Regions from separate parts of the Halomonas zincidurans B6 genome, predicted to be linked through region 2. Evidence: predicted binding sites of a transcription regulator. Region 2 holds the regulator's gene; the other holds the start of a gene.
What was found. The regulator PhoB, encoded in region 2, activates phosphate uptake and scavenging genes when phosphate is short. The targets are predictions, from matches to a motif close to TGTCATANNNNTGTCANA.
Positions count from the first base shown of each region.

Region 1: the regulator PhoB is predicted to act here: its motif matches at 1,760-1,777, upstream of phnC (phosphonate ABC transporter ATP-binding protein).

Region 1 is NZ_JNCK01000001.1:2,120,834-2,125,244, forward strand. Features, by position in the region: gene HALZIN_RS0109980 (GntR family transcriptional regulator) at 1-670, shown strand, start outside; gene HALZIN_RS0109985 (putative RNA methyltransferase) at 678-1,526, opposite strand; gene phnC (phosphonate ABC transporter ATP-binding protein) at 1,933-2,763, shown strand; gene phnD (phosphonate ABC transporter substrate-binding protein) at 2,835-3,851, shown strand; gene phnE (phosphonate ABC transporter, permease protein PhnE) at 3,900-4,411, shown strand, end outside.
Region 2 is NZ_JNCK01000001.1:3,195,071-3,199,481, reverse strand. Features, by position in the region: gene HALZIN_RS0115045 (FAD-dependent oxidoreductase) at 1-571, opposite strand, end outside; gene HALZIN_RS0115040 (chorismate--pyruvate lyase family protein) at 666-1,229, shown strand; gene ubiA (4-hydroxybenzoate octaprenyltransferase) at 1,259-2,164, shown strand; gene phoB (phosphate regulon transcriptional regulator PhoB) at 2,269-2,958, shown strand; gene phoR (phosphate regulon sensor histidine kinase PhoR) at 2,968-4,314, shown strand.

The DNA of each region.
Region 1 (4,411 bases), 1.1 Mb from region 2:
CGGCGCCGAGCCCCGAACCTCCACACCCGCAAACGCTGTCGATGACATTGTGGCGGCCGTGGAAGAGGACATCGTGCTCGGCCGCTTGCACCCTCGTGAGCGTCTGGTCGAGGAGGCCATGATGGAGCGCTTCGACTGCAAACGGCATGTCGTCCGCCAAGCTCTCTTCCAACTCGACAGCATCGGCCTGACTGAGCGCATCAAAAACCGGGGTGCATTCGTCAGGAGCTTTCCACCGGAAGAAGTCGAGGATATCTACGCCATGCGCGAGATCCTCGAGTTGGCCGCGGTGAACGCGCTCCCCCTACCGGCGCCCTCTGAATGGCTTGTAGAACTGGAAGCGGTCCATCGACGCCACAGCGAGGCCGTGGATGCCCACGACCTACGACAGGTATTTCATATGAACATCGCCTTTCACCGCACCCTGTTCCGGGTCTGTGGGAACGCTTACCTCTATGCCACCATCAACGAATTCGCCCAGAAGGCTCATGGCATCCGCTTTATCGCCATCACCGACCGCGACTCCCTGGTCCAGGCCCGCGACGAGCATCAAGCCATGATCGACGCCATTCGTGACGAAGACCGCCAACGCCTGGCCGAGCTGTGTCGCCGACACCTACTACCCTCCAAAAATCGCTACTTGGAACTTTATCGACATACCTATTCATGACGACCAGTCAGTCCGTCGCATCACGCACGAAACGCTTCAGCCGCACGTCCACGCTGACCGTCAGCGAGTCGAGCGCCGCCGCCCTCGCCCGGCCCTCGGCGCTGGCGCGGTACAGGTGCGGGGTCATCGCCAGCAGATCGGCGATTCGTTCAGCGCCGGTGAGCGCCAATGGGTAACGAATCGTCTCGGCGGCAAGCGGCATGAAGCCTTCCGGCGCTGGCGGTTCGGCCGTGCGCTCCGGCTTCAGCGCCGGGTAGATGATCTCGCGCAGTTCTCGCAAATGATCCGGCCCGGCATCGACCTGCAATAGCTCGCCGCCCGGCTTCAACGCACGGGCGAATTCACCGTAAACCGGGAAGCCGAACAGGCACAGCAGCCGGTCCAGCGTGCCCGGCTGCACGGGCAGCCTGGCGTTGCTGCCCACCACCCAGCTGGCGCGCTTGTCCTGCTTGGCGGCGGCGAGCACTGCCCACTTGGAGATGTCCAGCCCCAGCAGCGCCAGCGGTTGCTCGCCGGCGGCATCGGCCAGTTCGCGCAGGTAATAGCCCTCCCCGCAACCGGCATCGAGGCAGTTGGCCGTGGCATCGGTCGGCAGCCCCGCCAGCGCGGCCCGGCTGACCGCCTCGGCGATCGGCCGGTAATGGCCGGCATTCAGAAAGCGTCGGCGCGCCGCCACCATCTGCTTGCTGTCGCCCGGATCCCGCGAGCGCTTGTTCTGCACCGGCAGCAGGTGCACGTAGCCCTGGCGGGCGACGTCGAAACTGTGGCCATGGGCGCAGCGCCACACCTTGCCATCTCGCTGCAGCGGCTCATCGTCCAGCGGGCAGGCCAACGCCTGAAAAGGAGTGATGCTCATGGTCGCTCAAGCGCACTTGTCTGGAGGGTCGGTGGATACGGCGTGGCTGACATGAGACCAGCCTACCACAGCAGCAGGGGCCCTCATCTTCGCGCTCCACTCGCGATTGAACTCAACGTGGCAAGCTGCTTGCACGGGGCCATCACCGCGGTGATGCGTGACGGTCCGGGGATGGAGGCAATGTCACGGCACCGCTTTGGAGCGGTCCGGTTATGACGCGACGCTTTCAATTGGATGACAGATTTATAGCATTTGCCGTAACCCGTTATTTTCATTACCCATGAAATCGGGGCCGCCACTGGCTCGACGTAATCGCCCGCGATCTTTTCATCGAATCGAAATTGTCTAGACAACCTACCTTCATATAGCGACGTCAGACTAGCGCCTGACAGATCAAGGAGGCGTTATGTCGCTGACCACCATCGCGGTAAATCAGCTCAGCAAGACGTTCGGCCATCACCCCGTCCTGCAGGAGATCGGCTTCGAGATTCGCCAGGGCGAGCGGGTCGCACTCATCGGACCGTCGGGATCGGGCAAGTCCACCCTGATGCGCCACCTGGTCGGGCTCACCCGCGCCAACCGTCACCGCAGCTGCTGCGTTCATGTCCTGGGGCGCGACATCCAGCGCGCTGGAAAGCTCGTTAGCGCCAGCCGCGTCGAACGCTGCCGCACCGGTTATATCTTTCAGCAGTTCAACCTGGCCGGACGTCTCAGTGTCCTCACCAACGTGCTGGTGGGGCGGCTCGGCCGCATGCCGCGCTGGCGGGCCCTGCTAGGGCGTTTCTCCGCCGAGGAGCGAGCCATGGCCCTGCGCGCCCTGCAGCGTGTCGGCCTCGCGGAACTCGCCGATCAGCGCGCCAACACCCTCTCGGGCGGCCAGATGCAGCGCGTCGCCATCGCCCGCGCCTTGATGCAGGAAGCCGAGCTGATTCTCGCCGACGAGCCGATCGCCTCGCTCGATCCACGCAGCGCTCGCGAAGTCATGGACATACTCAAGCGCATCAACGAAGAAGATGGCCGCACCGTCGTGATCACCCTGCATCAGGTCGAGTACGCCCGCGAGTACTGCCAGCGAGCGATCGCGCTGAAGCAAGGGCGTCTCTACTACGACGGCCCGATTGCCCAACTCACCGATGTCCGCCTACGGGCGCTCTACGACAACGCCGGGCTCGACGAGCTCCACCGGCCATCAGCCACGCCCATACCGCCAGCAACGCTGCGCGCGGCTGCGGGTTAGGCCATGCCACGGCCTGCCCGGCCATCCACACTGAACCCACGCTTCACCACCCATGATTCAGGAGTTCGAACATGAAAATGCGTTCCCTTAGCCGTCTGGTCCTGCCCCTGGTTGTCGGCCTTGGTCTGATCGGCCAGCAGGCCCTGGCTGCCGACGACACGCTCAATTTCGGCATCATCTCCACCGAGTCGAGCCAGAACCAGGCGCCGCTGTGGAAACCGTTTTTGGCCGACATGTCCGAGTCACTGGGTGTCGAGGTCAAGCCGTTCTTCGCCACCGACTATGCCGCGGTGATCCAGGCCATGCGCTTCGACAAGATCGACCTGGCCTGGTACGGCAACAAGTCCGCGATGGAGGCGGTCGATCGCGCAAACGGCGAGATCTTCGCCCAGACCGTGCCCGATAACGGCCAGCCGGGCTACTGGAGCCTGATGATCGTGAACAAGGACAGTCCCTATGACAGCGTCGACGAGATTCTCGCCAACGCGTCCGAGCTGACCTTCGGCAACGGCGATCCCAACTCGACCTCGGGCTATCTGGTACCGGGCTACTACATCTTCGCCAAGAACGGCATCGACCCAGCCCAGGCCTTCAAGCGCACCATGAACTCAAGCCATGAGACAAACGCTCTGTCGGTGGCCAACAAGCAGGTCGACGTGGCCACCTTCAACACCGAAAGCATGGCGCGCCTCAAGATTACTAACCCGGAAAAAGCCGAGCAGCTCAAGGTGATCTGGAAATCGCCGCTGATTCCCTCCGACCCGCTGGTCTGGCGCAAGGACCTGCCCGCGGACCTCAAGGCACGCATGCGCGAGTTCTTCATGGGCTATGGCGAAACCCCGGCACAGAAGGAGAAGCTCGCCTCGCTGCAGTGGTCACGCTTCGAGCCGTCCGATAACGGCCAGTTGCTGCCGATCCGCCAGTTGGAACTGTTCAAGCAGCGTGCACAGGTCGCCGCGAATGATTCGCTGGACGCCGATGACAGGCAGGCCCGCCTCGCCGAGCTGGATGCCCAGCTGGCGTCACTCGACGAACGCTTACAGGCCCGCGAAGCCGCCCAGAACACCACGGCCATGGCGACCCAGTAACCCCAGCGAGCGAAGCGAAGGGCCACGCGCCCTTCGCCCGGAGCCCCCATGACTACTCAGACACCTTCGATGACCGCCGGCCCCCAGCGCAAGCGCAGCTGGCTCAATCTGGCCGGCTGGGGCGCTGCCCTGGCCGTGTTCGGCTGGGCCTGGCAGGGCACCGAGATGCAACCCGGGCTGCTGATTGAGAACGCCGGCAACATGGCCACGCTGGCCAGCGACTTCGTGCCGCCCAGCCTCGACAATCTCGGCTACTACATCGATCAGATGCTGGTCACCATCCAGATCGCCATCTGGGGCACGCTGCTGGCCATCGTGTTTGCCGTGCCGTGCAGCCTGCTGTCCTCCGACAATCTCGTGCCCTGGTGGGTCTACCAGCCGATGCGCCGGCTGATGGATGCCTGCCGCGCCATCAATGAGCTGGTCTTCGCCATGCTGTTCGTGGTCGCCGTCGGGCTCGGCCCGTTCGCTGGCACGCTGGCGCTGTTCATCCATACCACCGGCGTGCTCGCCAAGCTGTTCTCCGAGGCCATCGAAGCCACCGAGGCCGGCCCCATGGA
Region 2 (4,411 bases):
GCTCGGGCAGCAGGCGCGCCAGCGGTGCGCTTTCCGGGGCCACCAGCGCCACGCCGTGTCCGCCGGCGGCCAGATCGTTGGCGTACTCGCAACCCACCAGGCCCGCGCCGACGATGGCGACCCGTGCCGGCCGCTCGAGTGCGGTGAGCGCGGCATGAAAGGCGCGATAGTCGTCGAGGTCGTTGATCGTGAACACCCGCCGGTGCCTGAGCGCCGCATCGATCGCGAAGGGTGGCTGCGGCGCGGCGCCGGTGGCGATCACCAGCTCACTGTAGGCCAGCCGTTCGGCCCCGATGTGCAGCTCGCGCGCGGCCGGATCGAGCGCCTCGACCCGGGTATAGGTGCGTACCACCAGCTGCAGTTCGTCGGCCACGGCCAGCGCCGAGCGCGTGGCCAGCGCACCCGGTGCCAGGCGCTTGGCGAAGCCGGTGGAGAGCAGCGGCTTGGCATACTCGTCGCCGCCGTCGGCGGTGATCAGGGTGATCGGCCGGCCGGGCTGGCGGGCACGTAGCTGGCGAGCCAGGCCCAGTCCGGCCATGCCGCTGCCGAGGATGGTCAGGGGTGCATTCATGCGCAGTCCGACAGGCTCCTAGGCCGTGGAGTGGGCCGCCCATGGTACACTAGCGCGCCCAATCTGACCCGGCCCGAGACCACAGGAGAGCACCGTGCACGAGGCCCAGCCCCGCCATGCCGCACCGCCACGCTGGCCCCGTTGGCGCCCCGCGGCGGCCTGGCGCATGGCGATGAGCCCGGCCTGGTGGCAGTGGCTGGCGAGCCGCGACTCGCTGACGAGGCGGCTGGTCGCGGCCGGCGGCGGCGACTTCCGGGTACGTCTGTTGACGCAGCGCATCGCGCGCGCCCGCGCCGACGAAGCGCGGGCGCTGGGCATCGCGCCCGGCCAGCGGGTCTGGTGTCGCGAGGTGGCGCTGTGTGTCGGCGGCCGGCCCTGGGTCGTCGCCCGCTCGGTGGCGCGACTCGCCAGCCTGCGCGGCCAACGCCTCAATCAGCTCGGCGAGCGCTCGCTGGGCAGTTGGCTGTTTCGCCAGCCGGGGCTGGTCCGCGGTCCGATCGAGATCATCCGCCAGCCGCCCGCCCTGCACGGCGAAGCGGGACTCTGCGAGACGTGCTGGTCGCGCCGCTCGTTGCTGCGTCACGGGCGTTTCGCGGTGCTGGTGCAGGAATTCTTCCTGGTACGCATGGCGGATGAACTGGGGCTGGCCAAACGCTAGACTAGCGGGGATCGTCTCCGGAGGCACTCATGCAGCAACCCAGCTCGCCCCCCACCGGCCTTGCGCGCTTCAGCCCGGCGCGCCTGCCCGCTTTCCTGCAGCTGACCCGCCTCGACCGGCCGATCGGCACCTGGCTGTTGATGTGGCCGACGCTGTGGGCGCTGTGGATCGCCGCCGAGGGCCTGCCCGAGCGCGCCACGCTGCTGATCTTCATCGCCGGGGTGTACGTGATGCGCGCCGCGGGCTGCGTGATCAACGACTACGCCGATCGCCATTTCGACGGCCACGTCAAGCGCACCCGGGACCGGCCGCTGGCCACCGGGCGAATCGGCGAGGGCGAGGCCAAGGTGCTGTTCGGCGTGCTGGTGGCGCTTGCCTTCGTGCTGGTCTACCTGACCAATCCGTTCACCATCATGCTGTCGCTGGGCGGCGTGGCGCTGGCGTTCATCTACCCGTTCATGAAGCGCTACACCCACTGGCCGCAGCTATTCCTCGGCGCGGCCTTCTCGTGGGCGATCCCCATGGCCTTCGGCGCGGTACTCGGCGAGTTGCCGGCCGACGCCTGGCTGCTGTTCTTCGCCAACGTGGCGTGGACGGTGGCCTACGACACCCAGTACGCGATGGTCGACCGCGACGACGATCTCAGGATCGGCATCAAGTCCACCGCGGTGCTGTTCGGCCACTACGACCGGCTGATGATCGGCCTGTTGCAACTCGCCACGCTGACGCTGCTGGCGGTGGTCGGCACCCGCCAGGCGCTGGGCGGGTTCTTCTGGGCCGGCCTCGCGGCCATGGCGCTGATCTTCGTCTACCAGCACTGGCTGATTCGCGAGCGCTCGCGGGAGCGCTGCTTCCGGGCGTTTCTCAACAACCACTGGGCGGGACTGGTGCTGTGGGCCGGCCTGGCGTTGACGCTGTGGCCGAGCGCCGGGTGACTTCCCGCCACGCCAGGATTGCAGCGGCGCGGCGCTTGTCACAAGCTTGTCATGTCGAGACGGTGTAATCGTCATCGACCTGTCATTGGTGGAGGCCCGGCAACATGACATCCAAGACCGTACTGATCGTCGATGACGAGTCCGCGATCCGCGAGATGATTGCCGTGGCGCTGGAGATGGCCGATTATCGCGTGCTCGAGGCCGACAACGCGCAGAGCGCCCACGCCCTGATCGTCGACGATCAGCCCGATCTGCTGCTGCTCGACTGGATGATGCCCGGCACCAGCGGCATCGAGCTGGCGCGGCGGCTCAAGCGCGAGGAAACCACCGCCGAGCTGCCGATCATCCTGCTCACCGCCAAGAGCGAGGAGGACAACAAGATCCTCGGCCTCGAGGCCGGCGCCGACGACTACATCACCAAGCCGTTCTCGCCGCGCGAGCTGGTCGCCCGGCTCAAGGCGGTGCTGCGCCGGACCACGCCGCGCGGTATCGAGGACGCGGTCGAGGTCGAGGGACTCACGCTCGACCCGGCCAGCCATCGGGTCTCCGCGCATGGCCAGTCGCTGGAGATCGGCCCCACCGAGTACCGCCTGCTGCAGTTCTTCATGACCCACCAGGAGCGCGCCTATACCCGCGGCCAACTGCTCGACCAGGTGTGGGGCGGCAACGTCTACGTCGAGGAGCGCACCGTCGACGTGCATATCCGCCGCCTGCGCAAGGCGCTCGGCGAGCCCCATCAGCACCTGATCCAGACCGTGCGCGGGACCGGCTATCGCTTCTCGGCCAGACTCTGAGGGACCGCGATGTACTACTGGACCAACGAACTCTGGCGGCTGGGCTATCTGGTCGGCGGGCTGGGGCTGTTGGGCTGGGTGCTCGGCGAGCCGGGCTGGGGGCTGGCGGTCGGGCTGGGGCTGTTCTTGTTCATTCACCTGCGCCATCTGCGCGAGCTGTACGTCTGGTTGACCTATCATCCCGGGCGCGAGCCGCCGGTGGGCAGCGGCGTGTGGGGCGATCTGTTCGATCGGCTGTACAAGTACCAGAAGAGCCAGCGGCTGACCCAGCAGCGCCTGCGCGACGTGATCCGCCGCGTCCAGGAATCCTCCGAGGCGATGCGCGACAGCGTGGTGATGCTCGACAGCCGTGGCGACCTGGAGTGGTGGAACAGCGCCGCCGAGCGCATGCTCGGCCTGCAGACCCGCCACGATCGCGGCCAGCACATCACCAACCTGCTGCGTTCGCCGCGTTTCGTCGACTATTTCAATGCTCGCGACTACCGCGAGCCGCTGACACTGCCCTCGCCGCTGCGCGACGACCTGATCCTGCAGTTTCAGATCACTCTCTACGGCGACGACGAACGGCTGGTGATGGCTCGCGACATCACCCGCCTGCACCGCCTCGAGCAGATGCGCCGCGACTTCGTCGCCAACGTTTCCCACGAGCTGCGCACGCCGCTGACCGTGCTTTCCGGCTACCTGGAAACCTACGCCGCCCTGACCGAGGACATGCCGGAGGAGCAGTTGCCGCCGCGCTGGCAACGCGGCCTGACCCAGATGCAGGAGCAGACCACGCGCATGCAGAATCTGGTCAACGACCTGCTGCTATTGTCGCGGCTGGAAACCGATCATCGCCTGGAACAGGAAAGCCGCGTCGACGTCGCCGCGCTGCTCGAGCAGGTCGCCGCCGATACCCGCGCGCTGAGCGAAGCAGGGCATGTCGTGCGCATCGAGACCGACACGCACCGGGGACTCGCCGGCATCGAGCAGGAACTGCACAGCGCGCTGTCCAACCTGGCCTTCAACGCGGTGCGCTACACGCCGCCGGAATCGACCATCACGCTGCGCTGGCGGCCCTGGCGGGACGGCGCCGCCCTGGAGGTCGAGGACAACGGCGAAGGCATCGACCCGGTGCATATCCCGCGACTGACCGAGCGCTTCTACCGCGTCGATCAGGGCCGCAGCAAGGCCACCGGCGGCACCGGGCTGGGGCTGGCGATCGTCAAGCACGTGCTGCTGCGCCACGACGCGCAGCTGGAGATCGTCTCGCAGCCCGGCAAAGGCGCGCTGTTTCGCTGCGTGTTTCCCGCCGCGCGGCTATACCTGCCGGAAGCCGGCGAAACGCCGAACGCCATGCGCAGCACGTCCGATTAGGTGTGATCCCAAGACCACTGGCTGCATGGGCATCGATTGATGAGCACCGATTGAGAGCGACTTGGGCGTTTCGGCAACATGCCTTATTCTCTTAGGC